One region of the Pseudomonas sp. YH-1 genome, then DNA from elsewhere that is predicted to be linked to it. Evidence: riboswitches for the same ligand, from Rfam matches in the RefSeq annotation. Region 1 holds a riboswitch; the other holds the start of a gene.
The links. Region 1 has a riboswitch for manganese ahead of ACKI1H_RS30260 (TMEM165/GDT1 family protein). Riboswitches for the same ligand answer to the same signal wherever they lie in the genome.
Positions count from the first base shown of each region.

Region 2: it holds a riboswitch for manganese, as region 1 does, so the genes downstream of both, ACKI1H_RS00415 (sodium:calcium antiporter) here and ACKI1H_RS30260 (TMEM165/GDT1 family protein) in region 1, are expected to answer to the same signal.

Region 1 covers NZ_CP178184.1:6,519,693-6,533,941, forward strand. Annotated here, with positions in the region: gene ACKI1H_RS30220 (GMC family oxidoreductase) at 1-743, shown strand, start outside; gene ACKI1H_RS30225 (cytochrome c) at 755-2,005, shown strand; gene ACKI1H_RS30230 (LysE family translocator) at 2,045-2,674, opposite strand; gene ACKI1H_RS30235 (DUF1266 domain-containing protein) at 2,760-4,085, opposite strand; gene ACKI1H_RS30240 (2-hydroxyacid dehydrogenase) at 4,431-5,396, shown strand; gene ACKI1H_RS30245 (DUF3658 domain-containing protein) at 5,393-6,157, shown strand; gene ACKI1H_RS30250 (methyltransferase) at 6,210-7,211, shown strand; gene ACKI1H_RS30255 (amino acid permease) at 7,332-8,789, shown strand; yybP-ykoY riboswitch at 8,834-8,953, shown strand; gene ACKI1H_RS30260 (TMEM165/GDT1 family protein) at 9,044-9,625, shown strand; gene ACKI1H_RS30265 (ketosteroid isomerase-related protein) at 9,726-10,169, shown strand; gene ACKI1H_RS30270 (NAD-dependent epimerase/dehydratase family protein) at 10,371-11,354, opposite strand; gene ACKI1H_RS30275 (M48 family metallopeptidase) at 11,447-12,265, opposite strand; gene ACKI1H_RS30280 (methyl-accepting chemotaxis protein) at 12,695-14,249, shown strand, end outside.
Region 2 covers NZ_CP178184.1:81,674-95,922, reverse strand. Annotated here, with positions in the region: gene ACKI1H_RS00440 (cache domain-containing protein) at 1-769, shown strand, start outside; gene ACKI1H_RS00435 (YceH family protein) at 831-1,502, shown strand; gene ACKI1H_RS00430 (hypothetical protein) at 1,616-1,918, shown strand; RNA gene ssrA (transfer-messenger RNA) at 1,980-2,337, opposite strand; gene ACKI1H_RS00420 (type 1 glutamine amidotransferase domain-containing protein) at 2,412-3,089, opposite strand; gene ACKI1H_RS00415 (sodium:calcium antiporter) at 3,176-4,189, opposite strand; yybP-ykoY riboswitch at 4,246-4,414, opposite strand; gene ACKI1H_RS00410 (carboxyl transferase domain-containing protein) at 4,452-7,736, opposite strand; gene ACKI1H_RS00405 (hypothetical protein) at 7,887-8,153, opposite strand; gene ACKI1H_RS00400 (sensor histidine kinase) at 8,237-9,640, opposite strand; gene ACKI1H_RS00395 (response regulator) at 9,637-10,314, opposite strand; gene ACKI1H_RS00390 (FAD-binding and (Fe-S)-binding domain-containing protein) at 10,454-13,276, opposite strand; gene lldD (FMN-dependent L-lactate dehydrogenase LldD) at 13,448-14,249, opposite strand, start outside.

The DNA.
Region 1 (14,249 bases):
CCTACCAGACCAACTCGGCGGTGACCCTGTTCTTCGACAAGGACAAGCACTTCAATCCCTTCGTCGGTGCAGGTGCCGGCTACACCTGCCTGGACGACTTCAACAACGAGGCGTTCTTCAGCCAGGGCAATGGCTTCGTCGGCGGCGCCTACCTGTCCTCCTCCACCAGTGGTGGGCGGCCGATCCAGCAGATGGTCCTGCCGGACACCGCCCCCGCCTGGGGCAGCGGCTGGAAGCAGGCAATCAGGGACAACTACAACCACAACATGGGCCTGCACGCCGAAGGCTCGAGCATGGCCTACCGCGACTGCTACCTGGACCTCGACCCCCGCTACACCGACGAGCACGGCCTGCCGATGCTGCGCATGACCTTTGACTGGAAACAGAACGACATCCTCCAGGCACAGTTCATGGTCCGGCGCATGGAAGCAATGGCCCGTGTACTCAACCCGCGATACAGCTTCTCCGGCGGGCCCAAGCCAGGCTCACGCTTCGACTGGCGCAACTACCAGAGCACCCACACCACGGGCGGCGCCATCATGGGCGAGCACGCAGGGCAAAGCGTGGTGAACAAGTACCTGCAGAGCTGGGACGTGCCGAACCTGTTCGTCCTGGGTGCCAGCGCCTTCCCGCAGAACATGGCCTACAACCCCACCGGCATCGTCGGCGCACTGGCCTACTGGGCGGCCAACGCCATCCGCCAGCAGTACCTGAAGCACCCCGGTCCGCTGGTATCCGCCTGAGGAGAGACGCCATGAAATCCGTTCTGTTTCCACTGGCCCTCCTGCTGGCCATGGAGTCGGTCCAGGCCGACGCCGCCCAAGACCTGGACACCGCCATTGCCCGTGGCCGCTACCTGGCCCAACTGGGCGACTGCGCCGCCTGCCATACCGTCGATCCGAAGCGCCCCTTCACCGGCGGACTGGCACTGCAATCGCCATTGGGCGCGATGTACTCCACCAACATTACACCTGACACCCGCAACGGCATCGGCTCGTACTCACTGGAGCAATTCGGCGATGCCCTGCGCAAGGGCGTCGCAGCGGACGGCCGCCACCTGTATCCGGCAATGCCCTATCCATCGTTCTCCCGGCTCAGCGACGAAGACGTCAGCGATCTGTATTCCTACTTCAGGCACGGGGTATTGGCCGACCCCACCGAGAATCCTGCGACCGGCATTCCCTGGCCGCTGAGCATGCGCTGGCCCCTGAGCCTCTGGAACGCCCTGTTCGTCGAAGCCAGGCCCTATCAGCCGGTCGTCACCCAAACGCCGGAGTGGAACCGCGGTGCCTACCTGGTTCAAGGCCTGGGCCACTGCGGCACCTGTCACACACCGCGCGGCATCGCTTTCCAGGAAAAAGCCCTGGACCAGAACGGAACCAGCTACCTCAGCGGCGCCAAGCTGGCCGGCTGGTATGCCGCCGACCTGACCGGCGCCACTGGCAGCGGCCTGCAGGACTGGTCAGAAGCCGATCTGGTGGAGTTCCTCAAGGCGGGGCGCAATACCCACACGGCTGCCTTCGGCCCCATGGGCGAGGCGGTGGCGCACAGCACCCAGTACTACAGTGATGCAGACCTCAAGGCCGTCGCGGTCTACCTGAAGTCACTCTCCGCCGGGCGCGCAGTGGCAACCGTAGGCAGTGACAACACCAGTGAACGTCTGGCCGAAGGAAAGCCGCAGAATGCTGGCGAGGAGCTCTACCTGGACAACTGCAGCGCCTGCCACCGCAGCGACGGCCAAGGCTATCGAAGCACCTTCCCGCGTCTGGCAGGCAACTCGGCGGTGCTGGGCGCCAGCCCTGACTCGCTGATTCGCATCATCCTGCATGGCTCCAGCATGCCGGTCACTCAGGCAGCGCCCACAGGCCTGAGCATGCCGGCATTCGACTGGCGATTGAGCGATGTCCAGGTGGCGGAACTGGCCAGCTTCCTGCGCTCGGCCTGGGGCTACCGGACAGGGGCTGTTAGCGCCGAAGAGGTAGCCCGCATCCGGGCCTTGAAGTAAGTCCACAGGAGGGCGCCACTGGCGCCCTCCAACATCGACTCAGCGCAGTTCGGTGAAGGCCAGCTTGATACCCAGCCCGACCAGCACGACGCCCATCACCCGGTCGAACCAATGCCCCATGCGGGCAAAACCGGCCCGCACGCGCTGCTGGCTGAACAGCAGCGCCACCAGGCAGAACCAAGCCGCGGTGGCGCACGCCAGGTAGACGCCATAGCCGGCCTGTATCAGCAGCGGTGTGTGCGGATTGATCACCACCGTGAACAATGAGAGGAAGAACAGCGTGGCCTTGGGATTCAGGCCATTGGTGACGAAGCCGGCGACATAGGCACCGCGCGCGGTGCGGGCAACCGGCGCGGCAAGTGTTTCGGCTGCCGCCGGATCGACTGGCCGCGCCCGCAGCGCCTTGAAGCCGATGTACAGCAGGTACGCCGCCGCCAGCCATTTCAGGGCGTTGAACAGCACGATGGACTGCGACACGATCAGGCCGATGCCCAGTAGCGAGTAAGTGACATGCAGGAAGATCGCGCTACCCACGCCCAGGGCCGTCCAGGTACCGGCGCGACGGCCGTGGGTCACGCTCTCGCGCACCACCACGGCGAAATCCGGGCCGGGGCTGGCCACCGCCAGCAGGTGAATGAACGCCACCGTGAGAAACTCCGCCCAGTACATCGCGCCTCCGAACATCCGTGGAAAGCCACAGGTTCTATACGAAGTGCCCGGCAGCCGACAAGTCGCGACGACCGCGCGGCATGCCTCAGTGCACCGAGGCAGGTGCTACGCCGTGCAGGATCGGTAGCTGCGTCAACGGGCAGGCTTGCCACGGCGAGGGGAATTCGGCGAAGGGAGTGATGCCGTCCAGCAGGACCATGCCGCTGTGCAGCAACTGCTTGCCTACCCGCCAGTCCTCATTGGCCATGGCATGCCCCAGGATCACGGACACCAGGTATTGCTCCCAGGTGTCGAAGGCGGCACGAGCCTGCCGAGCCATGTGACGCAGCGCATTCCGTAAACGCTCCTCGTCCAGCAAGCCAGCACTGAAGGCCAGGCGTGCGCCGAATGCCGCTCGTTCCAGGTCATAGGCCAGCAGCGTGCGACATCCCTGTATCAGCGCCGGATCATGACCGGCCCTGAGCAAGGCACGGCACGCACGCTCGATCCGCAGGCCCTGGGCCTGAGGCTTGCCAGCCGATGTCACCAGCACAGGGTCCAGTTTCGCCCGACTGCCCGTATCCAGTAGCCAATCCACTCGTGCCATGACCTGGCTACTGTCGAATGCTCGCCAATGGGTCGCCAGCCAGCGCGCGTGCAGCTCATGCTCCTCGGGAGCGATGGCCAGGCGGTCGACCCGCGCACCACCGCTGCTGGCGATCAAAGCGCCCAACGCCAGCAGGGAGTCCTGTGCCGGCCATATCTGCCGGGCGAGCCTTCGTTCAGATTGAATGGCCACCTCATCGACCCGGATACCCGACAGAGGATGCGCTCGCCAGAGCCCTGCCAGCTCGTTGCTCTCCTGTCGCCCGCCCAGCAGATGCCGCATGGCCTTGATGACCTCCGTCGCAGGCGGTCCCTGGCGGACCAGGATGGCCCGGGCCATGACGAAAGACGCGGCATAAGCCTGCCAATCGACGAAGTGCCATGCCGCATCTTCGGCTACCCAGGCCAGGGTCAGCCAGAATTCCGAACGCGTGAGATAGCCACACTCATGGCACTTTTTGGCCAGAGAGGCGATGCATTCGTGGTCATGAGCCGCCATCGACAGCCCCGGAGGCAAACTCAGGCCGGCACGACTCCAGGCCCGTTTCGCTCTTTGCCAACGCAGCCGCTGCTCGCCGTCAAAGACACTCGGTTCGTTGCGCTGCAGGCGCTGGAAATCTTCGTCGGACTGTCCACCCTGAGCCTTCGCCAGCAACCCCTGCAAGGTCTCGCGGGCGGAGGCGGAGTCACGGATGCCCCAGCCTTCGGCCAACTCTCGCCCCCATTCAGCCGAGCCCGGTCGATCGCAGCGCAAGCCCAGGTCGCGCCCCTCGCAGGCCGCCATCAGCGTGCCGAAACACAGCAAAGCTTCGTGTCCCGGAGTCAAGGCCGCCCACCGGCGCCGAATGGGAACACTAACGGCAGGCACGATCCGAAACCAGGCCCGAGCTGCCAGCATGCCCGCTGTCGTGACCCCAAAGGCCGCTAGACCGGAGAAAACCCAACCCATCATCGCCAATCACCTCGAGATTTCGATGGGAGCACTCTAGAAACCCGGCGCGGACTGGCAGATGAGGGAAAACCGAAACGTCTGTCAGACTTTTCACTCGAACATCTACCATCAATACGCGGCTCCCTCACTCCACATCTGCGGGCAGACCGGGTTGTCCACGGCAGTGGTTCTGCCGAGAATCCCCTTCACCCCGCCCTTCCGATCAAGGTGTCATCGCTCATGAATCCTGCTCGCGCCGTCTTCCTCGACCATGCCTCCCTCGACCTCGGTGATCTCGACCTCGCGCCGCTGCGCGCGCCGTTCGGCGAACTGGTCCTGCACGGGCGCAGCGACACCCTGGAGGTGGCCGAACGACTGCGAGGCGCGCAGGTGGCGATCAGCAACAAGGTTCGCATCGGCGCCGAGGTATTCGAGCAGTGCCCGGACCTCAAGCTGATCCTGGTAGCCGCCACCGGCACCAACAACGTCGACCTCGACGCCGCGCGCCGGCACGGCGTGACCGTGAGCAACTGCCAGGGCTACGGCACCCCGTCGGTGGCCCAGCACACCCTGATGCTGCTGCTCGCGCTGGCCACCCGCCTGCCCGATTACCAGGCAGCGATCCGCGAAGGCCGCTGGCAGAAGGCGCCGCAGTTCTGCCTGCTGGACTTCCCCATCGTCGAACTGGAAGGCAAGACTCTCGGTCTGCTCGGCCACGGCGAACTGGGCGGCGCGGTGGCCAGGCTGGCCGAAGCCTTCGGCATGCGCGTTCTGTTCGGCGCCCTGCCCGGCCGCCCAGCCCGAGCAGACCGCCTGGCGCTGGACGAGCTGCTACCGCAGGTCGACGCCCTGACCTTGCACTGCCCGCTGACCGACGCCACGCGCAACCTGATCGGCCAGCGCGAACTGGACCTGATGAAACCCGGCGCCTACCTGATCAACACCGCCCGCGGCGGCCTGGTCGACGAGCAGGCACTGGCCGACACCCTGCGCCGCGGCCATCTCGGCGGCGCGGCCTTCGACGTGCTCAGCGTCGAGCCACCCAGGGACGGCAACCCGCTGCTGGCCGGCGATATCCCGCGCTTCATCCTCACCCCGCACAGTGCCTGGGGCGCGCGTGAGGCCAGGCAGCGCATCGTCGGCCAGTTGAGCGAGAACGCCGCCGGCTTCTTCGCCGGCGAACCGCGTCGGGTGGTGGCGCCATGAGCCTGCACCTGGTCTGCGGCGACGGCGCCGCCGATGCCCTGCGCCGAGCCGTCGAGGCAGGCGTGCTGACCGAGAAGAAAATTCGCGTGCTGCCGGACGACCTCGCGGTCGGCCCGCTGAGTGATGTGGATAACCCGCCCTGCCAGCAGCGCGCCGCGTTCTGGCATGAGCTGGGTGGCGAAGCCCTGCGCGAGCGGGAAATCGCCCTCGAGATGGCCACCGAAGTGAACTGGCTGCGCAGCCCGGACGTCAGTTCCGTCAAGCTCTGGCACGGCGACAGTGCCAGCGAGCAACTAATGTTGCGCCGCGTCTGCGCGCTGTTGCCGGCGAACATCATCCTACGCAGTGTTGGCGCCGGTAGCGGCCAGTGCCGCAGCGAAGACCGCCACGCCATCGCCATGCTCAAGCCCGTCGAACTGGCCAACGCCCTGGCCGCCAGCCACGAGCTGGACGTCGCCGAACGCCAGAGCCTGGCGGCGGACTGGCAGCGTGCCCTGGCTGAAAACGCCGAGCTGCGCCTGTGGCTGGATGGCCAACTGAACGGCGCCGGTTACGCGCACATCGACCGCATCCTGCTGGATAGCGCCAGCGAGTCCTGGCGCCCGGTGCAGTCGCTGATCGGCCCAACCATGGCCTATGTCGATGGCCTGTTCGTCAGCGACCTGCTGGCCGCCTGGCGCCTGCGCGAACAAGTCGCGGCAGGAGCGCTGGAACTGCGTGGCGACGACTTCTGGAAGAACGCCGAGGTACGGCTCGCCTAGGCTCGGCCACGGCAGCCCTGCTAAACTCGCGCCCTTTTTTCGAGGAGGCCGCATGTCCAACGCCCCTACCAGTGAAGTGCTGCTGCGCCAGATCGAGCGCTTCCAGGGCCGCGTCCTGCTCGCCGGCCTGCCCGCCGACGCCCTGCTCGGCGACTTGCCGCAGGCCCGGGGCTGGAGCTGGCACGCCGGCGACGCCCGGCAGCTCGATGGCCGCTATCCCGACCGCTGCCACTTCGGCGCGACGCCGCCCGATGGCCCGTTCGACGCCGCCGTGCTGTTCCTGCCCAAATCCCGCGAACTGACCGACTACCTGCTCGCCGCACTGGCCAACTGCGTACCGGACGGCGAGCTGTACCTGGTCGGAGAGAAACGCGCCGGCGTCGAACGCGCCAGCAAGCAGCTCGGCGAATTCGGCCGCGCCAGCAAGCTGGACAGCGCCCGCCACTGCCAGCTGTGGCACACGCACATCGACGGCGCCCCCGCCGCGCCTGATCTGCACGCCCTCGCGCAACGCTACGAACTGCCGTTGGCCGACGGCCCGCTGCAAGTCGTCACCCTGCCCGGCGTGTTCAGCCATGGCCGCCTGGATCGCGGCAGCGCGCTGCTGCTGGAGCACCTGGACAAGTTGCCGACCGGCCACCTGCTGGACTTCGGCTGCGGCGCCGGCGTACTCGGCGCCACGCTCAAGCGACGTTATCCACAGAGCCAGCTGACCCTGCTGGATGTCGACGCCTTTGCCGTCGAGAGCAGCCGCCTGACCCTGGCCGCCAATGGCCTGGAGGGCGAAGTGATCGCCGGCGACGGCATCGACGCCGCACCGGAGAACCTGGCCGCCATCGTCAGCAACCCGCCCTTCCACCAGGGCGTGCACACCAGCTACGCCGCCAGCGAACACCTGCTGCGCCAGTCGGCCCGCCACCTGGCGAGCGGCGGCGAGCTGCGCCTGGTGGCCAACAGCTTCCTGAAATACCCGCCGCTGATCGAACAGCACCTGGGCCCCTGCCGCACCCTGGCCGAGGCTGACGGCTTCCGTATCTACAGCGCCCGGCGCTGATCCCAGGCTCGCACTACACTCCACCGAGCCTGCCCGGATCGGCGCACCGCCGCTCGCCCTGAACTATCGAGGACACCCGTGAATCGCAGAATCAAAGATGACGTCGAACTGACTTTCGCCATGGGGCCGAAAGAGAAGCCGCATCACCTCAAGCGCTCTCTGAAACCGCGCCATCTGAACATGATCGCCATCGGCGGCTCCATCGGCACCGGGTTGTTCGTCGCCTCCGGCAGTACCATCGCCACGGCGGGACCGGGCGGCGCGCTATTGGCCTATGCACTGATCGGGTTGATGGTGTTCTTCCTCATGACCAGCCTCGGCGAGCTGGCCGCTTACATCCCAGATTCCGGCTCGTTCTGCACTTATGGCAGCCGTTTCATCGACGATGGCTTCGGTTTCGCCATGGGTTGGAACTATTGGTACAACTGGGCGGTAACCATCGCTGCGGAGCTGGTGGCGGCGCAGCTGGTGATGAAGTTCTGGTTCCCGGAAGTCTCGGGCATGTACTGGAGCGCCGGTTTCCTCGGCATCATGTTCATGCTCAACTTCTTCTCGGTGAAGGGCTTCGGCGAGAGCGAGTTCTGGTTCGCGCTGATCAAGGTCGTCGCGGTCGTGGTATTCATCGGCATTGGCCTGGCCAGCATCATCGGCATCATGCACGGCATCGACAGCCCCGGTTTCAGCAACTTCACCACCGGTGACGCACCCTTTGTCGGCGGCCTGCAGGCGATGATCGGGGTGGCAATGATCGCCGGCTTCTCGTTCCAGGGTACCGAGCTGATCGGCGTCGCCGCGGGCGAATCGGAGAACCCGCAGAAGTCCATTCCCATCGCAATCCGCCAGGTGTTCTGGCGAATCCTCATGTTCTACATTCTGTCGATCTTCGTCATCGGCATGCTGATTCCCTACACCGATCCGAACCTGCTCAAGACCGACAGCAGCGACATCAGCACCTCGCCCTTCACCCTGCTGTTCGAGCGCGCGGGTCTGGCCGCCGCTGCGGGCGTGATGAACGCGGTGATCCTCTCGGCGATCCTCTCGGCGGGCAACTCGGGCATGTATGCCTCCACCCGGATGCTCTACACCATGGCCACCCAGGGCAAGGCGCCGCGCCTGTTCACCCAGGTGTCCGAAAGCGGCGTGCCGCGCTATGCCCTCTACGCCACCACGCTGATCGGCGCGCTGTGCTTCCTCACCAGCTTCATCGGCGACAAGACCGTCTACACCTGGCTGCTCAACGCCTCGGGCATGTGCGGCTTCATCGTCTGGCTGGGCATCGCCGTGTCGCACTACCGTTTCCGCAAGGGCTTCGTGTTGCAGGGCGGCAACCTCAACGACCTGCCCTACCGCGCCAAGTGGTTCCCCTTCGGCCCGCTGTTCGCCTTCGTCCTCTGCCTGATCATCACCCTGGGGCAGAACTACCAGGCCTTCGTCGGTGAGCACGTGGACTGGGCCGGCCTGATCGCCACCTACATCACCATCCCGCTGTTCCTCGCCATCTGGCTGGGGTATCGCTTCAAGAACAAGACCCGCTTCATCCGCTACGAAGACATGGACATTCGCCCCACCCGCGACTGATCCGACGCGCAGGCTTGCCCAAGTCCCAGGACTTGGGCAGAATGCGCCCCGTCCTAGGGGAGTAGTCTCCCGCGAGCGCCCTGCTCGCCCGGTACGCGTCAACACACTTGGTCCGCAGACCATGGCGCGTACGATCCAGGCCTGCAGCGTTCAGGCCGGGGTTTGACAAGACCTATGACACGAGCAACCTGACCCGGGGCGGGCAGGTGGCGCGTGTCATGGTGATTAGTCGACCCGCCCCCTTAGGAAGTCTGATGGAATCCCTCTTCGTCCCAACCCTGATCGTTGCCCTCGCGGAAATCGGCGACAAGACGCAACTGCTCGCCCTCGTCCTCGCCGCGCGCTTCCGCAAGCCCTGGCCGATCATCGCCGGGATCATCGCCGCCACCCTGGCCAACCACTTCGCCGCCGGCGCCGTTGGCAGCTGGGTCGCCTCGTTCTTCTCGGAAAGCACGCTGAGCTGGGTACTGGCCGTGTGCTTCCTGGCGGTCGCTGGCTGGACCCTGATTCCGGACAAGCTGGATGACGACGAAGAGGGCTCGCTGAAGAAGTTCGGCCCCTTCCTCACCACCCTGATCGCCTTCTTCCTCGCCGAGATGGGCGACAAGACCCAGGTCGCCACCGTGATGCTGGCCGCGCAGTACCCGCATTTCTGGCTGGTAGTCATCGGCACCACCCTGGGCATGCTGATCGCCAACGTGCCGGTAGTGCTGGCCGGCAACTTCGCCGCCGAGCGCCTGCCGCTGAACCTGATCCGCCGCCTGGCCGCCGCCGCCTTCGCCATCCTCGGCCTGGCCGCGATCTACCATGCGCTGAAGCTCTCCGGGGTGTTCTGACCGGTCGCTTTTCGTCGGGAGGCTGGCGCGCCGGCCAATGCCTGTGTATCGATGACGATACACAGTGGCGTTTCCGCTTCCCACGACAAAGGATGTCGCCATGCCGGAAAAAGACCTGAAGAAAGTCGCCCGCCACCACATCGACCTCGCCTGGAACAAGGGACACCTGGCGCTGGTGGAGCAGTTGCACAGCCCGGACTTCATCTACAAGAGCGCCTTCACCGCCCAGCCGCTGGACAATGCCGGCTACCGGGCGCTGGTGGAGGAGATCCGCAGTGGCATGGAGGACCTGGAAGTGGCCGTGGAGGAATGCATCCGCGAGGGCAGCAAGGTCTTTACCTGGAGCACCCTGATGGGCAGCATCGCCCGCCCGGTGTTGGGCTACCCGGCCAGTGATCGCATCGTCAGCATCTCGGCCATGGGCTTCTGGACCTTCAACAGCCAGAACCAGGTGCAGGAACTGTGCACCTTGTTCGACATGGAAAGTTTCCGCGCGCAAATGGGATTGCCCAACCGGCCCTTCGCCGAGAAAGCATTGCCCTGACAGAAAACCTGACCCAGCAAAAAGCCCGGACTCCGCCGGGCTTTCTGCTTTCTGTAGGAGCGCGCCATGCGCGCGATCGCGGGCATGGCCCGTCCTACACGTTGAGCTTTGTAGGATGGGTGGAGCGAAGCGATACCCATGCTGTCCATGCACAACATTGATGGGTATCGCTGCGCTCCACGCCATCCTACGAGTTGGTGATCAGAGGTAATCGTTGGCGTGGAACCAGGAAATGGCCCGCTCCAGCGTGTCCTCCAGCGGCACATGGGACTCGAAGCCCAGCTCCTCGCGCGCCTTGCGGCCGTCGAGGAACTGCCCACCGGCCATGACCTCGATGGCGGTGTCGTCCAGCAGCGGCATCTTGCCGGTCAGGCGGTAGCGCCAGCGGCCCAGTGTCGCCAGCGCGCGGGCACGGTGCAGCGGCATGGGTGTCGGCGCCGGCTTGCCCAGCAGCTTGGCGATGGTGGCGGTCAGCTCGCCCATCTCGATGTTGTGCCCGGTAAGCAGGTAGCGCTCGCCGACTCGACCGCGCTCAAGTGCCGTCAGCAGCCCGCGCCCGGCCTCGGAGGCATCGATGACGTTCCGCCGGCCTGGCACGTAGTGCAGCATCTCGTCGCGGCCGATGGCGGTGATCAGGCGCCCGGTAGTCGGGCCGATGTCCAGCTCGCCCAGCACCATGCCGGGAATCCCGATGACCACCGGCAGGCCGCCACGGGCCTGCTCGCGCGCCTGTTCGTCCAGCGCCCACTTGCACATCACGTAGGCGCTCTTGCCGGTGGGCAGCCCTTCGTAGAACAGCCCCTCATGCCCCGGCAGCCCCTGCGGGTGCGAGGGCATGGCGAAGGCCGAGCCGACGTAGAGGATGCGCGGCACCCTGGCCTGTAGGCAGGCGGCGTAGAAATGATTGGTCAGGTCCAGTGCGCTGGCCACCTCCTCCTGCCAGCGACGCGGGCGCACCGGGTAGTAGCCGGCGCTGAAGATCACCGCGTCCAGACCGCTGAGCGCGCGGGCCATGCCCTGATGATCGAAGAGTTCGGCTACCCGGCACTCAGGCTCGAGGTAGGCCAGGCGCTGGATCTGCGACGAGGGTCGGTGGATCAGCACCAGCTGGTGGCCGGCCGCCTTGATCGCGCGGGCGGCGTGGTGGCCCAGGAGCCCGGTGGCTCCGAGTACAGCGATTTTCACGGGTGCTCCCTGTTCACTGGATAAAGCGGCGCAACCTTACGCCGCTCCTGGCCGTTCGAGAGAATCACGAACCACTGCTGAAAAACCATTGCTCAGCGGGTCTTGGCCTGCTCGTAGAGCGGCATGACCTTCGGGATGGCGGCCTGCAGGTTGGCCATCCGCGTGCTGTCCGCCGGGTGGGTGCTGAGGATTTCCGGCGGAGCGTCGCCTCCGGCCTGGCCCATCTTCTGCCACAAGGTAATGGCGGCGTTGGGGTTATAGCCGGCTCGCGCCGCCAATTCCAGACCTATCAGATCGGCTTCGTTCTCATTCTGCCGGCTGTTGGGCAGGGTCATGCTGTATTCGACGACCTGGTGGGCAAGGTCCACGCTGGTCTGGCCCAGGCCCAGCAACTGGCCGCCCAGGCCAAGGCCGACCTGTTCGGCATAGGCGCGGGACATCGCCTCGCGGCCGTGCTCGCGCAGGGCATGGGCGATCTCGTGGCCCATCACCGCGGCGAGTTCGTCGTCGGTCAGCTTCAGCTTATCGATCAGCCCGGTGTAGACGATGATCTTGCCGCCCGGACCGCAGTTGGCATTGAGCTCATCGCTCTGGATCACGTTGACTTCCCACTTCCACGAGGGCGCATCCTGGCGGAAGGCGCCGGTCTGCGGAATCAGGCGGTCGGCGATGGCCTTCACACGCTTGGCATCACTGCTGCTGGCATCCAGCTTGCCGGCCTGGGAGGCCTCGCTGAGGGTCTGCTGGTAGGACTGCGCATACATCTGGTCGACCTGCGCGCTGGACAGCATGCTGAACATGGTCTGTTTGCGCTCAACGCCGACAACGCCGCCGCTGGTGGTATTCACCTGCTGGCAAGCGGTCAGCATCAGCGCGGCGGCAAGGCCGGCAATACGGAAAACTCTGGGCATGTTGCTCTCCCGAAACAATGCAATCTCCCACGGACAGCGCGCATGGTAGGCCCACCCCCGATGCCCGGCAACTGGCAGGAAACAGCCGGCGCAGCAGTAACTTACGAAACCGCACCGACGCATCGGGAGGTGCCATGGGGCGCCTGTCGCGGCGTACACGGTGCGCGGCATCACGCCTGTGATCCACACCCGCGAGGTAGCCGCAGCCGGCGGCTGATTTCACTCCCGGAGAGGGATATCGAGGCGCTCGCTGCAGCCGAATAATTTCATTTTGACATCACATGCTAGACCTCCCGGTCAGCGCCGACAATCCTGCGACAAGCGGCACACAGCCGCGTTACAAGCCTTTACAACGACCGCCTAAGGAATTTCCACGGTCCTGCCGATACAGATAGACACGCAGGCCTCTGGCGCATTCCGGGTACCCGTATGAAATTCAAGTCGATCCAGTTTTCCGTGGTGGCGCTGGCCGGTGCCAGCGTTCTGGCAGTGGTCGCAGCGCTGGTGCTCTACGCGCTGTTCGCCGGTTCGCGGACCCAGGCGCTGGTGCAGGAGCGCACCCAGGCCTTGCTTGAGCAGGTGATCAACGAACGCCTGGTGGCCATGGCCCGCGGTCAGGTCGCGCAGATCCAGCGCGAACTGGAATACCCCCTGACTGTCGCCCGCGACCTGGCCAATACCAACGCCCTGCTCGACGAGACCGACGCCAATGGCCAACCGCTGCTGGGCATCGGCCGCGCCGGCATGTCCAACCTGCTGCGCCAGACCGTGGCGCAGAACCCCAAGCTGCTCGACGCCTTCGCCGGCTGGGAGCCCAACGCCTTCGCCGGTAACGACAGCCAGTACTCGGGCCTGCCCGGCTACGACGCCAGCGGCCGCTTCATGCCCTGGTGGTACCGCAAGGATGGCGGCCTGACCGTGGAAGCCATGGGCGACACCCTGGAAAGCCAGAAGATGCAGCCCACCGGCGTGCGTGAAGGTGAGTACTACCTGTGCCCGAAAGAAAAGCACCAGCCCTGCATCATCGACCCGGCGCCCTATGAAATGGGCGGCAAGATGGTGCTGATGTCCTCGTTCAACGCGCCGATCATGGTCAAGGGCCAGTTCAAGGGCACCGTCGGCGTGGACCTGTCGCTGGACTTCATCCAGGACCTGCTCAAGACCGCCGACAGCCAGCTCTACGACGGCGCCGGCGAGATGGCGCTGATCTCCACCAACGGCCGCCTGGTGGCCTACACCAAGGACCCGGCCAAGCTCGGCGAATCCGCCAGCAGCGTGCTGGACGCCAATGAAGTGGCCAACCTGGCCAAGCTCACCCTCGACCAGCCGCTGACCTCGGTGGACAAGGAGCACGGCCACATCGAGCTGTTCCTGCCCTTCACCATCGCCGACTCCGGCGCGCGCTGGACGCTGATGCTGCAACTGCCGCAGGAAGCCGTGCTGGGCGACCTGAACCAGCTGCAGAGCGACCTGAAATCCCAGCGCGACAGCGATACCCTCGGCATGACCCTGGTGGGCCTGCTGATCGCCGGCATCGGCCTCGCCGTCATCTGGCTGGTCGGCCACGGCATCGCCCGCCCGCTGCGCCAGCTGGTCGGCATGCTTGACGACATTGCCCAGGGCGAAGGCGACCTGACCCGCCGTCTGACCAGCGACCGCGCCGACGAACTGGGCTCCATCGCCAAGGGCTTCAACACCTTCCTGGGCAAGCTGCAGGGCATGATCGGCCAGGTGGTGACCTCGGTGCAGCACGTCAGCGATTCCTCCGAGCACACCGCCGATATCGCCATCCGCACCAACCAGGGCGTGCAGAAGCAGCTGGCGGAAATCGAACTGGTGGCCACCGCGGTCCACGAGATGACCGCCACCGCCCAGGACGTGGCGCGCAACGCCACCCATGCCGCCGAAGCCGCCAACCACGCCGACCAGGCCGCGCACCACGGCAAGCGCATCGTTGAGAGCAGCTCCACGGCGATCCAGGCGC
Region 2 (14,249 bases), 280 kb from region 1:
CGAGGCCCCGGTCATGTCCAGCGAACAACCCACGGATGAACTCCAGCGTTGTGCACAGCGCATCGACGCTTCCATCCGTAACGTTTTCCAGCGTCTCGACGAGTTGGCGGGCGAAGTCGTAGCGATCTGGCGCACGCTGGCGGAGGAGGGCAAGCGCCCGTCCTCTAAGGACCTCGGCGCACTACGCCCGCGCATCCAGCACGACCTCACCGATGACGGCACGCGCCTGCACGGCACCGGCGTGGTGATCGAGCCGGGCGAACTGGCCGACCAGGACATGTATCTGGAGTGGTGGTACCACGGCCGCGGTGACAAGGTCGTGCCCATGAGCCTGAACTTCAACCGGCGCAGCGAAAGCTTCTACAACTACCTCAACATGCCCTGGTTCTCCCGCCCGCGCGCCAGTGGGCAGCCCTCGGTGGTTGGGCCCTTCGTCGACCTCTACGGTACCGACCTGTACATCCTCGCCTTCTCCGTGCCGATCCAGGTGGACGGCCGCTTCATCGGCGTTGCCGCCGCGGACATTGCCCTGCACGAGTTCGAAAGCGTGCTGTTGGGCAGCCTGATGCAGATGGGGCACGAGGCCCTGGTGGTCAATGGAGAAGGGCGTGTTGTCGCAGCCAATACTGCCAACTGGTTCACCGGTGACCTCGCCCGACGCACGCTGGGGCGGGATGCGCAGGGGCGTGAACAGGAGCTGGCGGCGTCGTTCTCGCACTGGTCAGTCATCGAACGACCGCTGAACCGACGCCTGGCCGGCGCTGCCTGAGGCTGCCAAACGCCGCGTAAACGGCTAGGCTAGGGCGGTTCCCTCATCGACGGATACCGCCATGAGCCAGTCGCTCGACACCCTCACCGACTTTGAACCCCTGAGTGCAACGGATGCCCGCGTTCTCGGGTGCCTGATCGAAAAGCAGCTCACCACGCCTGAAGCCTACCCGCTGACCCTCAACGCCCTGGTCACGGCCTGCAACCAGAAGACCAGCCGCGACCCGGTGATGAACCTCACGCCCGGGCAGGTCGGTCAGTCCCTGCGCCACCTCGAAGGCCGCGAGATGACCCGCCTGGTCATGGGCAGCCGTGCCGACCGCTGGGAACAGCGGCTGGACAAGGCACTGGAGCTGGTGAAACCGCAGGTCATTTTGCTCGGCCTGCTGTTCCTGCGCGGCCCGCAGACCCTCAACGAACTGCTCACCCGCAGCCAGCGCATGCACGACTTCGACGATACCGAGGAAGTCCGCCACCAGCTCGAACGCCTCGCCGGCCGCGGCATGGCCTTGCAGCTGGAGCGTCTCAGCGGCCAGCGTGAAGACCGCTACATGCACCTGCTGGGCACCGAGGAAGACCGCGAGGCTGCCATCGCCGCCAGCGGTAGCCGTGCTTCCAGCGAGCGCAGCGACAGCGGCGGTCATGACGAAGGCCGTCTGGTCGAACTGGAAGGCCGTATTGCAGCTCTCGAGGAGCGCCTCGCGTTGTTGGAGATGGGCATTCCCCGAGACTGATTCGGAAGATTCCCCCGACAGGCCGACCAAGGTCGGTCTGTCAGCGCGCTAATCCAGCGTTAACATTTGATCCCGATAGTCAGGCTTGACCCCGCTTTACCCCGGAGTACCCCATGAGCCGCAAACCCTCCCAGGCCCAGCTGACCGCCGTGCTCAGCCAGCTCACGGAAACCGACTTCAAATCCATCAGCGATCTTGCCGGCCCCCGCGAAGCCAACCTGTTCGCCATCCGCGAACTGTTCCGCCAGGGGGTAATCAAAGGTGTGCTGATCGACGATCCCTTCGGCGCCGCGGACGAGGACGGTCCATTGCTGTGCAACGCCGAACGCCTGCGCCTGCGCAAACCTTGCGTGGAAGTGGTGGCGGAAGAGCAGGCCGAACCGCTGATGCCGCGGCTGGGCTTCCTGACGCTCTAGGCAAATCGCAGGCAAGAAAAAAGGCGCTGGGCTTGAGGCTCAGCGCCTTTTTCTTTGGATTTGGTGGAGCCGGGGGGATTTGAACCCCCGTCCGCCAGTTCTCCGCTGTCGGTTCTACATGCTTAGCCATCTCTATTAGGTTAACTCCTTGCGGCCCGAGTGGCAGGGCGCTTGGAGCGAGCTGTATGAGTTTTAGCCGTTACGTCTACAGCGAACTTGGCGGCGATCCTGTTCTATATGACAGACCTAATCTTCGGGTTTACAGGCATCCCCTAGGGTCTGCTAGCGGCACTTAGGCTGCTAGGGCGTAGTTGTCGTCGTTGGCAACTATAAAGTTGTGGCAGCTGATTTACGAGAACTGTCACCTACTCGGCATGCCCCTCGAGTTTTGTTACCGGCGTCGAATCCTAATCGGCCCCAAAACCTTTCAAGGTCGGGATTCATTCTACGGGAAAGCCGCCCCGATAGCCACCCGGGGCGGCGCAAGGTGTTGTCAGCTCAGGAATTTCAGCACGGCTTCGGCCACGGCCTCGGAGGACGCGGGGTTCTGTCCGGTGATCAGGCCGCGATCCACCTCGACGTGGCTCTGCCAGTCCGGACCCTTGCTGTAGCGGGCTCCGTTGGCCTTGAGCATGTCCTGGACGAGGAAGGGCACCACGTCGGTGAGGCCCACGGCGTCCTCCTCGCTGTTGGAGAAGCCGGTGACGTGTCGGCCCTGCACCAGCGGGCGGCCGTCGAGCCCGTGGGGATGGCGGAACACGGCTGGAGCATGGCAGACGGCGGAGACGGGTTTGCCGCTGGAATGGAAGGCCTCGATCAGCGCCACCGAGGTGCGGTCCTCGGCCAGGTCCCAGAGCGGGCCGTGGCCGCCGGGGTAGAACACGGCGTCGAAGTCGTCTGCCTTCACCTCGCTGAGCTTCACGGTGTTGGCCAACTCGGCCTGGGCTGCGCTGTCCTGGCGGAAGCGCAGGGTAGCCGGGGTCTGTGCGCCTTCCTCGTCGCTCTTGGGGTCGAGCGGTGGCTGGCCGCCCTTGGGCGAGGCCAGGGTCAGGCTGGCGCCGGCATCCTTGAACACGTAGTAGGGCGCGGCGAACTCCTCGAGCCAGAAGCCGGTTTTCTTGCCGGTGCTGCCGAGCTGGTCGTGGGAGGTCAGGACTACCAGGATTTTCATGCTCACTCCTTCGGCGTATCGCTAGTCATGCGGCTGCCACCGAAACGGCAGCCCGGACTGTCAGTGTAGGCAATGAGCCGTCCGCGTCAGCGCGACAGGGTGATACCCAGATAGGCGGCGTACAGCACGCCGTTGAGCATCAGTACCCAGATTGGCAGGCCGCCGCCGCGCTGGGCGTTGATTCGCAGCCAGAGCGCAGCTCCGAGGGTGACCAGCACGCCGGTGAGCACTTCGATGCGCGGCTGCCAGGGGGTGAGCAGGATACCGATGGCGGGCAGCAGGGTGCCCTGGAACACCATCGCGCCGCTGATGTTGCCGAAGGCCAGGGTGTCCTTGCCACGGCGCACCCAGAGGATGCTGTTGATCTTCTCCGGCAGTTCGGTGGCGATGGGGATGATCAGCAGCGACAGCAGCAGTGCTGAAATCCCCAGGATGTGCGACAGGCCTTCCACGCCATGGATGAAGCCCTTGGCGCCCAGCACCAGCAGCACCAGGCCCAGCAGCAGTTGCAGCAGGATGGTGGCGAGGTTGGTCGGCAGGCCCATGCGTGACAGGTACATGCGATGGTCGGCCTCGGTGCCGTGGCCGTCTTCCACCAGGCTCTGCGAAGCGCGGAGGGTCAGCGTGATGTAGCCCACGTAGGTCAGTACCAGCAGCACGCTGAGGGCGACGCGCACGGAGTGCAGTTCAGCAGGCACGAACATGGCGATGGTGGCGAAGCTGAAGGCGACCAGGAAGAAGTTCAGGTCGCGCTGCATGCCCGTGCGCTCGGGGCGGATGCGTCCGAACAGGCCACGAGCGCGCCAGGCGGCGAGCGCCATCAGGCAGGTGGACAGGGTGGAGAGCATCAGCGGTGCGCCGAGGATGGCGCCGACGCCGACTTCTTCGTTGAGATTGACATTGCTGGTGCCGGCGAACAGCGCCAGCAGTGGGATCAGGGTCTCCGGCAGGGCAGTGCCGATGGCGGCGAACAGCGAACCGGTGACGCCTTCGGAGATGCCGAGGCGCTCGCCGAAGTGTTCCAGCGCGTTGGTGAAAAGTTCGGCGGCGATCAGGATCACCAGCAGCATGCCGAGCAGTTCGAGAATGAAGGTCAGCATGCGCGCAGCTCCAGAGAGATGGAGCGAAGAGTGGGGTGGTGCATCACGGTGAAGCTCCCGGCCGGTGTAAGTACCCATGACCACGCATCTCCCCGGCCGTTGCGGAGATCACGTGGTCAAAGGTCTTGCCAGGCAAAGCTGCTGACGACGCCATGGCCTGCGGGCCAAGTGTGTTGACGTCGCCCCCGTTCGTCGAACGGTCGGCTACTCCCCAATGACGCCGCGCATTCTAGCGGATCGGGCGAGCAGCTCAACCCATGCGTCACCAGGTATCGATCAGCGGACGTTTTTTCCCCTGGCGTGCTGCGGGCTTCGGCGTCGATGCCAGGCCGCGCAGCAACCAGCGGCGGGTGTCGGCCGGGTCGATGACGTCGTCGATCTCCAGATAGCTCGCCATGTTCAGTCCCTTGCCGTTGCGGTAGGCCGCAGCGACCAGCTTGTCGAACAGCTTCTGTCGCTCTAGCGGGTCTTCGATTGCGGCCAGCTCCTTGGCATAGCCGAGGCGGATTGCCCCTTCCAGTCCCATGGCGCCGAACTCGCCGCTGGGCCAGGCGATGGTGAACAGCGCCGAGTGGAAGCTACCAGCGGCCATGGCTTGGGCGCCGAGGCCGTAGCCCTTGCGCAGGACCACGGTGAAGAATGGAACGGTGAGACTGGCGGCGGTGACGAACATGCGCGAGACGTGGCGCACGGTGCCGGTCTTCTCCGCTTCCGGGCCGACCATGAAGCCGGGGGTGTCGCACAGGGAAATGATCGGCAGGTCGAAGGCGTCGCACAGTTGCATGAAGCGAGCGGCCTTGTCGCCGGCCTCGGCATCGATGGCACCACCCAGGTGCATGGGGTTGTTGGCGATCAGCCCGAAGGGCTTGCCTTCGATGCGCACCAGCGCGGTGATCATCCCGGCGGCGAAGTGTCGGCGCAGTTCCAGCACCGATCCGCTGTCGGCCAACTGTTCGATAACCTGACGGATGTCGTAGACGCGCAGGCGGTTCTCCGGCACCGCGTGGCGCAGCAAGCGCTGGTCAGCGCATTCCCAATCAGCGGTGTCGCCCTGGAAATAGGCGAGGTATTGGCGCGCCGTCCGAGTGGCCTCGGCCTCGTCTTCCACCAGTACGTCGATTACGCCGTTGGCGCTCTGTACGTCGCTGGGGCCGACTTCCTCGGGGGCGAACTTGCCCAGGCCGCCGCCCTCGATCATCGCCGGGCCAGCCATCCCTAGGCTGGTATCGCGGGTGGCGATGATCACGTCGCAGCAGCCCAGCAGCGCGGCGTTGCCGGCAAAGCAGCGACCGGAGACCACGCCCACCAGCGGCACCAGTCCGGAGAGTCGCGCCAGGCCGACGAAGCTCATGTTGTCCAGCCCCGCCACGCCGACGAAATCGGTGTCGCCCGGACGCCCGCCGCCACCTTCCGCGTAGAGCACCAGTGGGATGCGCCATTGCTCGGCGAGGTGCAGCATGCGGTCGGTCTTCTTGTGGTTCATCACGCCCTGGGTGCCGGCGAACACCGTGTAGTCGTAGGCCAGCACCAGGCAGCGGGCCTTCTCGTCGCCGAACTGCGCGGCGTTGATGCTGCCCAGGCCGCTGACCAGGCCGTCGGCAGGGCTGCTGGCGATCAGTTCCTCGACGCTGCGGCGACGACGCTGGGCGGCGATGGCCAGGGCGCCGTATTCGATGAAGCTGCCGTCATCGAGCAGGTCGGTGAGGTTTTCGCGAGTGGTGCGCTTGCCGATCCTGTGGCGCTTGGCGACAGCCTCCGGGCGGCGCTCGTCGAGACCGATGGCGTGACGCTCGAGGACTTCGGCCAGGTCGGCGCGGATCGCGCCCAGGTCGATGGCGTCGTTGCTTTCAGGGCCCTGCGCTTCTATGTCCATCGGTTCGACGAACAGCAGCGCATCGGCTTCGTCGAGGCTATCACCGGGTGTGGCGGCGAGGCTGTGGACGATGCCGCTGGCGCTGGCCTTGACCTCGAATTCCATCTTCATCGCCTCGACGACGGCGATGGTCTGGCCCTGGGCGACGGCGTCGCCAGTGGAGACGTTCAGGCTGACCAGCACGCCCGCGCTGGGCGTAGCGAGTGGGACGCAACCAGCCGGCGCTTCGCTGGCACGCTGGGCTTGCGCGGATACGCCAGCGTGGCTGAAGAAGCGATGTGGGTGCGCGTGCTCCTGTGCCCTCAGCAGTGTGGCCAGGTGTTCTTCGATATAGCGGGTGGTGACCTGGTTGTCGGCCACTGCGCTCTGGCGCAGTAGATTGAGCAGCAGCGGTATGTTGCTCGCCACGCCTTCCAGACGGAACTCGCAGAGCGCCCGGTAGGCGCGCTGCACCAGCTGTGGATAACCGCCGTTGCCGTGGACGATCAACTTGGCCAGCAGCGAGTCGTAGCCGGCGCTGTTGCGGTAACCGGCGTAGCCGTAGCCATCCACGCGCAGGCCGGGGCCGCTGGGCGGCTCGTAGGCGCTCAGGGTGCCGCAGGCGAGGTGGGGCGTGCCGTCGCTGGCGAGGCTTTCCAGGTTGATCCGCAGTTGCAGGGCGTGGCCGCGCGGCGCGGGAATCTCGGCCTGGGTCAGGTTCAGTTCGGCGAGGCTGGCGCCGGCGGCGATGCGCAGTTGTGCCTGGACCAGGTCGATGCCGGTCACCGCTTCGGTGATGGTGTGTTCCACCTGCAGGCGCGGGTTGGCTTCCATGAACACGAAGTCGCCGCTGTCCTCGTCCAGCAGGAACTCGAAGGTGCCCAGGCCACGGTAGTCCACGGCTTCGGCCAACCGCACCGCGGCAGCGAGGATGGCGCCCCGCAGGCGCGGGTGCAGGTTGGGGCTGGGGGCGATCTCCAGCAGTTTCTGGTTGCGCCGCTGCAGGGTGCAGTCGCGTTCCCACAGGTGGCTGACGACACGACCGTCGCCGATCACCTGCACCTCGATGTGACGGGCGCACTGGATCAGGCGCTCGACATAGAGCCGATCATCGCCGAACGCCGCGCGGGCTTCGGCCTGGCAGCGGGCATAGGCGTCAGCGATTTCATCGGCGCGGTGTACCGCACGCATGCCACGTCCGCCGCCGCCGGCGAGGGCCTTGATCATCATGCCGGCGCCGGCGGGCAGTTCGCGGAAGAAGCGTTCGGTATCTTCCAGGGAAGTGGCGCGGTTGCTGCCGGCAGCCAGTGCGACGCCGTGGTCGCGGGCCAGGTCGCGGGCGCGGGCCTTGTCGCCGAAGACGTCGAGCGTTTCTGCCGAGGGGCCGACGAAGGTGAGCCCGGCGGCTTTGCAGCGGCGAGCGAAATCGGCGTTCTCGGAAAGGAAGCCATAGCCTGGATGCACCGAGTCGCAGCCGTGGGCCAGGGCCACGTCGATGATCTGCTGCTGGTCCAGGTAGGCGCTGGCGCCACGGCCTTGCAGGGCCGCGGCCTGGTCGGCGCGGCGGGTGTGCAGCGAGGCGGCGTCGTCCTCGGCGAAGATCGCCAGCGTCTGGATACCCAGCTCGGCAGCGGCGCGGGCGATGCGGATGGCGATCTCGCCACGGTTGGCGATGAGCAGGCGGGTGACAGGCATGGCGATTCCGGTTGTGATTCTTGTGGTCGGGAATCGCACCATCTTAGGCGGGTGGGGAGAGCGGGGAATCAACTACGGCGTTGCGAATGGCACAGGCTTAGTGGGCCTTATGAGCGGCGACCGGTGGGAGGCCGGCCGCCGCGTGCGGGATCACCCGTTGGCTCCGCCGTCGCCGGCGTTTTTCTTCAGCAGCTGCAGGGCTTTTTCGGTCTGCGCGATGCAGGCCTTGGTGTCACCCGCGGCCTGGGCCTGGGCGGCCTTTTCCTGCAGGCGCATGGCCTGCTCCTGGGCCTGGGTGTTGTTGGTGACGGTTTTTACCGCGTCATCGACTTTCTGGAGATTGTCGCTGCACAGGTCGGCGGCGAAAGCCGGTGACGTCAGCAGGGCGGCTGTAATGAGCAGGGCGGCACGTTTCATGGCAGTACTCCTGTCAACTTGACCGTTGTCGCGGACCGCACGAGCGGACCGTACAGGGTGGACTGCCGTGATTCGCGCGGGGTTCAGAGAATCGGCCCGGTGGTGACCGGGAGTTCGACGCAGACGCCCAGACCGGCACCGTCCAGCCCTTCGTGCAGGGAAATGCGCCCGTGGTGGATTTCCACGATGCGCTTGACGATGGGCAGGCCCAGTCCGCTGCCGTGGCTGCTGGCGACGCTGGGGCTGCGGTAGAAGCGGGTGAAGATCGCTGCCTGTTCGGCCGGGGCTACGCCGGGGCCGTTGTCGCGGACCCAGAGGGTCAGACGGTCGCTCGTGCTCTCAAGGCTGACGGCCACGCGGCCGCCTTCGGGGGTGTAGCGCAAGGCGTTGCCGACCAGGTTGGTGAGCATCAGCCCGAGCCACGCCGCTACGCCGCGCAGCGTGACCTCCTGGCTGTCGAGGGTCAGTTCGATCTGTTTGTCGATGGCTTGCGGCGCGAGATCGGCGATGGTGTCTTCGGCCAGCAGGCGCAGGTCCACCGGGGCGAAGATTTCGTGCAGCTCTTCGGCATCGAGCCGCGCCAGCAGGAGGATCTGCTCCATCAGCGCACTGATCCGTTCGACACTGCGGCTGACCTGTTGTAGCCCATGGGCGTGGGCGGCCGGGTCGGACGAGCGCAGTGCTACCTGGGCGTGGGTGCGCAGGCTGGCCAGTGGCGTGCGGATTTCGTGGGCGGCGTCGCTGGTCAGCCGGCGCTCGGCTTCCATCGCCGAATGCAGGCGCTCCAGCAACAGGTTCAGTTCGTTGACCAGGCTGTGTACCTCCACCGGTGCGCGACTCAGGGCCAGCGGGTGGAGGCTGTGGGCGCCGCGCTGGTGCACCTGTTCGATCAGGCTGCGCAGCGGCGCCAGTCCCTGGCGCACGCCGAACCAGACCAGTACGCCGAACAGCGGCAGTGCCAGCAGCAACGGGAACAGGGCGCTGAACAGCAGCAGATGCAGGGTCTTGTGGCGGTAGTGCAGGTCCTCGAAGACCCAGATGCGCACTTCATCCGCTCCCGTCGTGGCCATCTGCAGGACGCGCCAGTTGACCCCGCCGCTGAGCAGGTCGGAGAAGCCCGGCGGTTGCGCCTCGATTCCCCCGGGCGGCTTGTGGGTGGCCAGCAGCGGTTGGCCGCGATACCAGATGGCGTAGCCCAGCGTGGCTTCGCGACGGATCAGTGGCAGCCCTTCGATGGCCTTGCGGCTGCGCGCGAGGATTTCCATGGCGTCGCTGGATTGCGGGTCGATGGCGTCGGCGACGTCGACCAGGCTCAGGGCGGCCTGGCCGAAGTCGATCATGTCCTGGTCGTAGAGCCGGTTCACCTGCTCGCGGGTCAGGTGATAGGTGAAGAGGCCGGCTACCAGCCACAGCACGGACACACCGCCGATCAGCGTCAGCAACAGGCGCCGGCTGATGGAACCGGCGCGGGGCGGCGCGCTGCTCAAGCTCGTGCGGCGCCTTCGGGGCGGTCGATGCCGTAGCCGATACCGCGCACGGTACGGATCAGGCCGTTGCCCAGCTTGCGCCGCAGGTGGTGGATATGGACTTCGATGGCGTTGCTTTCCAGGTCGCCGTCCCAGCCGTAGAGGGCCTCCACCAGGCGAGCACGGGACAGTACCTTGCCGCGTTGTTCCAGCAGCAGGCGCAGCAGCGCATATTCGCGTGGTGCCAGGTCAACCGGTGAACCGGCCAGGCTGACCTGGTGAGTGGCCGGGTCCAGTGCCAGTTCGCCGTGTTGCAGCAGCGGCGCAGCGCGGCCGGTGTGGCGGCGGGTGAGGGCGCGCACGCGGGCGAGCAGTTCATCGAGGTCGAAGGGTTTGGTCAGGTAGTCGTCGGCGCCAGCGTCCAGGCCGGCCACGCGGTCGGCCACCTTGTCGCGGGCGGTGAGGATCAATACGGGGGTCAGGTCGCCACGGCGGCGCAGGCCGCGCAGCACTTCCAGGCCGTCCTTGCGCGGCAGCCCGAGGTCGAGGACCAACAGGTCGAACTCATCGGTCGCCAGCGCCTGATCGGCGGCCACGCCATCGCTCACCCAGTCCACGGTGTCGCCTTCCAGACCGAGCCCTGCGCGAATGCCATCGCCCAGCAGCTGGTCGTCTTCTGCCAACAGGATTCTCATCGATGCCCCCTCAGCCGGCTCTGTGCAGCAGGATAGCCGGCGTCACTCATTTCGGGCAGAGGGTGGCGGCAGCGGATTAAGGTGCAGTTAACGAGTGAGACGCGTTGTAGGGCGAATAACCTGGAACAGGTTACCCGCCCTACGGTTGGGTATCGGTTGGGCGGGCGCGGGTCACGCGATCCACCAGGTAGACCACGCCGCGATAGTCGATGCCGCCATGGGCGGACAGGCCGATCTCGCAGGTGCGGCTGGTGGAGACGCCTTCCTCGCAGTACTGCACAGCCTCCTTGAGCGTACGCAGCGAGTGCGCGTTCAGCTCGGGCGTGGTGAAACCCTTGTCGCCGGCAAAACCGCAGCAGTGGATACCTTCGGGGATCACTACTTCGCGGGTGCAACGTCTGACCAGGTCGATCAGCGCCTGGCTTTCGCCCAGGTGCTGGGTGCTGCAGGTGACGTGGACGGCCACCGGCTTGTCCTGCGGCTGGAAGTCCAGACGCTCGACCAAGTGCGTGCGGATGAACTTCACCGGGTCGTAGATCTTCAGCCGGTCGTCCGCCAGCTCCTGCACCAGGCGCAGCGTGCAGGGGCTGGTGTCGCAGTAGATCGGGTCGAGGCCGCCACGGCTGGCGCGCAGCAGTTCGGCGAGCAGCTCGTCGCGCTTGGCGTCGGCCTGTGACTGGTAGCCCTTGGAGGCGAACGGCTGGCCGCAGCAGAGGTTATCGGCGTTGTCCGGGAAGACCACCTGGTAGCCGGATTTCTCCAGCAATTGGTGGGTCTTTTCGATCAGCGGCATCTGCTCCTCGTCCGCCGCCGCCGGGCCCATGGCGCGGGAGACGCAGGCGGTCAGGTAGACGACGCGCGGCTTGCCGTTATCCACAGGTTGCGACGTAGCTGCGAGACGCACCGGCTGCGGCATGGCAGGTGTCCACTGCGGCACGCGGCCCTTGCTGGCGTGGCTGATGGAGGCGCTGAGGCGAGCGAGGCGTGGCGCTCCCAGAACGATGCGCGCGCCATTGGCGGCATGCAGCATGAACTTCGCGCCTTTCAGCGCCGTGGCGAAATTGCGTGCCAGCCAGGTGGCGGTGCCGGCGTGGTGCGCTTCCACGCCGCGCAGCTTGCGGATCAGCTCGCCGGTGTTGATGTTCACCGGGCAGCGCTGGGCGCACAGGCCGGTGGCGGCGCAGGTGTCGATGCCCTGGTACTGGTAGTCGCGCTCCAGCTCCGTGGTGTCGACGCCGGCGCGGCGCTTGGCCTGGATGTCGCGCCACAGGACGATGCGCTGGCGCGGGCTGAGGGTCAGTCCCTTGGACGGGCAGACCGGTTCGCAGAAGCCGCACTCGATGCACTTGTCGACGATCTCGTCGGCGGCCGGCAGCGGCTTGAGGTTCTTCAGGTGCAGCTGCGGATCGTCGGTCAGTACCACGCCCGGGTTGAGGATGCCGGTGGGGTCGAGCAGACGTTTCAATTGCCACATCAGCTGGTAGGCGTCATGGCCCCATTCCAGCTCGACGAAGGGCGCCATGTTGCGCCCGGTGCCGTGCTCGGCCTTGAGCGAGCCGCCGTATTCCACGGCGACCAGGTGCGCGACGTCGTCCATGAAAGCCGAGTAGCGTGCTACCTGCTCGGGCGATTCGAAGCCCTGGGTGAAGACGAAGTGCAGGTTCCCTTCCAGCGCGTGGCCGAACAGGATGGCCTCGTCGTAGCCGTGCTTGTCGAACAGCTCGATCAGGCGGTTCACGCCTTCGGCCAGCTGTTCGACAGGGAAGGTGACGTCCTCGATGATCACCGTGGTACCGGTCTCGCGCACCGCGCCGACGGCCGGGAAGGTGTCCTTGCGGATGCGCCAGAGCTGGTTGTAGACCACCGGGTCTTCGCTGAAGTCGACCTGTTTTTCCACCGGGTAATCGGCGATGGAGGTGCTGATCTGCGCGAGCTGTTCATGCAGCAGCGACTGGGTCGCGGCACGGGACTCGATGAGCAGCGCACAGGCGCCTTCGGAGAGACTCTTCACCCACACCGGCATGCCCTGCATGTTTTCCACCGAGCGCAGGCTGCGGCGGTCCAGCAGCTCCACGGCAGACACTGGCTGCTGCTTGAGCACGGTCACTGCCTTGCAGCAGGTCTCCACGTCAGGGAAGACGATCAGCGCGCTGGCCTTGTTCGGGTGGTCCGGCACGGTGTCGTAAGTCACCGCGCTGATGAAGCCCAGGGTGCCCTCGGAGCCAACCATCAGGTGGGTGAGGATATCCAGCGGCTCGTCGTAGTCGACCAGCGCGTTCAGTGACAGGCCAGTGGTGTTCTTCAGGCGGTACTTGTGGCGGATTTTCGCGGCGAGCTCGGTGTTGGCGCGGGTTTGCCGGCCCAGTTCGGCGAGGTGGTCGAGCAGCGCGCCGTGGCTTTCGCGGAAGGCCGCGACGCTGCCGGGTAGCTCGCTGTCCAGCAACGTACCGTCGGCCAGCAGCAGACGCATGCCGGCCAGGGTGTGGTAGCTGTTCTGCGCGGTGCCGCAGCACATGCCGCTGGCATTGTTGGCGACGATCCCGCCGATCTTGCAAGCGTTGATCGATGCCGGGTCCGGGCCGATCTTGCGGCCGAAGGGCGCAAGCCAGGCGTTGGCCTGGGCGCCGATGACGCCGGGCTGCAAGCGAATCTGCGTGCCGCCCTCGCGGATGTCGCGGCCGTTCCAGTTGTCACCCAGCACCAGCAGCACCGAGTCGCTCACGGCCTGGCCGGAGAGGCTGGTGCCCGCAGCGCGGAAGGTCACCGCCACCTGATTGGCATGAGCGGACTTGAGCAGGGAAGCGACTTCGTCTTCGTTCTCGACGCGGATCACCAGCTTGGGAATCAGCCGATAGAAGCTGGCGTCGGTGCCGAAGGCCAGGGTCGAGAGCGGATCGTCGAAGCGGCGCTCACGGGGGATCAGGTGTTCTACCGTGTCGAGGAAGGCGGCAGGGAGGCTCATGGCGGCTCCATTCATCATCGGTGAGCGTGGGCCGCTGGACGGCCCATCGGTGTTCTTTTATCGAACGCGCCGGAGCGCGCTCCTCCTGTAGGAGCGAGCATGCTTGCGAACCTGCGCAGCTTCGTGCCGGCCCGGTTCGCGAGCAAGCTCGCTTCTACAAAAGCAGAGCGTTTACTGCCCCAACTCGCGTACCAGCGAGTCGCGGGTGATCTCGCTGATGGATTTGGCGCCGGTGAGCACCATCGCCACGCGCATTTCCTTCTCGAACAGGTCCAGCAGGTTCTTCACGCCGGCTTCACCGTGGGTCGCCAGGGCGTAGAGGAAGGCCCGGCCGATGAGCACGGTGTCGGCGCCAAGGGCGATCATGCGCACCACGTCCAGGCCGTTGCGGATGCCGGAGTCGGCGAGGATCTTCAGGTCGCCCTTCACTGCGTCGGCGATGGCCGGCAGGGCGCGGGCGCTGGAGAGCACGCCGTCGAGCTGGCGGCCGCCGTGGTTGGACACGACGATACCGTCGGCGCCGAACTTCACCGCATCCTTGGCGTCTTCCGGATCAAGGATGCCCTTGATGATCATCGGGCCGTCCCAGAATTCGCGAATCCACTCCAGGTCCTTCCAGGAGATCGACGGGTCGAAGTTGGCACCCAGCCAGCCGATGTAGTCGGCCAGACCGGTGGGGTTGCCGCGGTACTTGGAGATGTTGCCCAGATCGTGGGGCTTGCCCAGCAGGCCGACATCGAGCGCCCAGGACGGGTGGGTCATGGCCTGCCAGACGCGACGCAGCGGCGCGTTCGGGCCGCTCATGCCGGCATGGGCGTCGCGGTAGCGGGCACCGGGCACCGGCATGTCGACGGTGAACACCAGGGTCTTCACGCCAGCGGCCTTGGCGCGCTCCAGGGCATTGCGCATGAAGCCGCGGTCCTTGAGCACATACAACTGGAACCACATGGGCCGGTCGATGGCCGGAGCGACT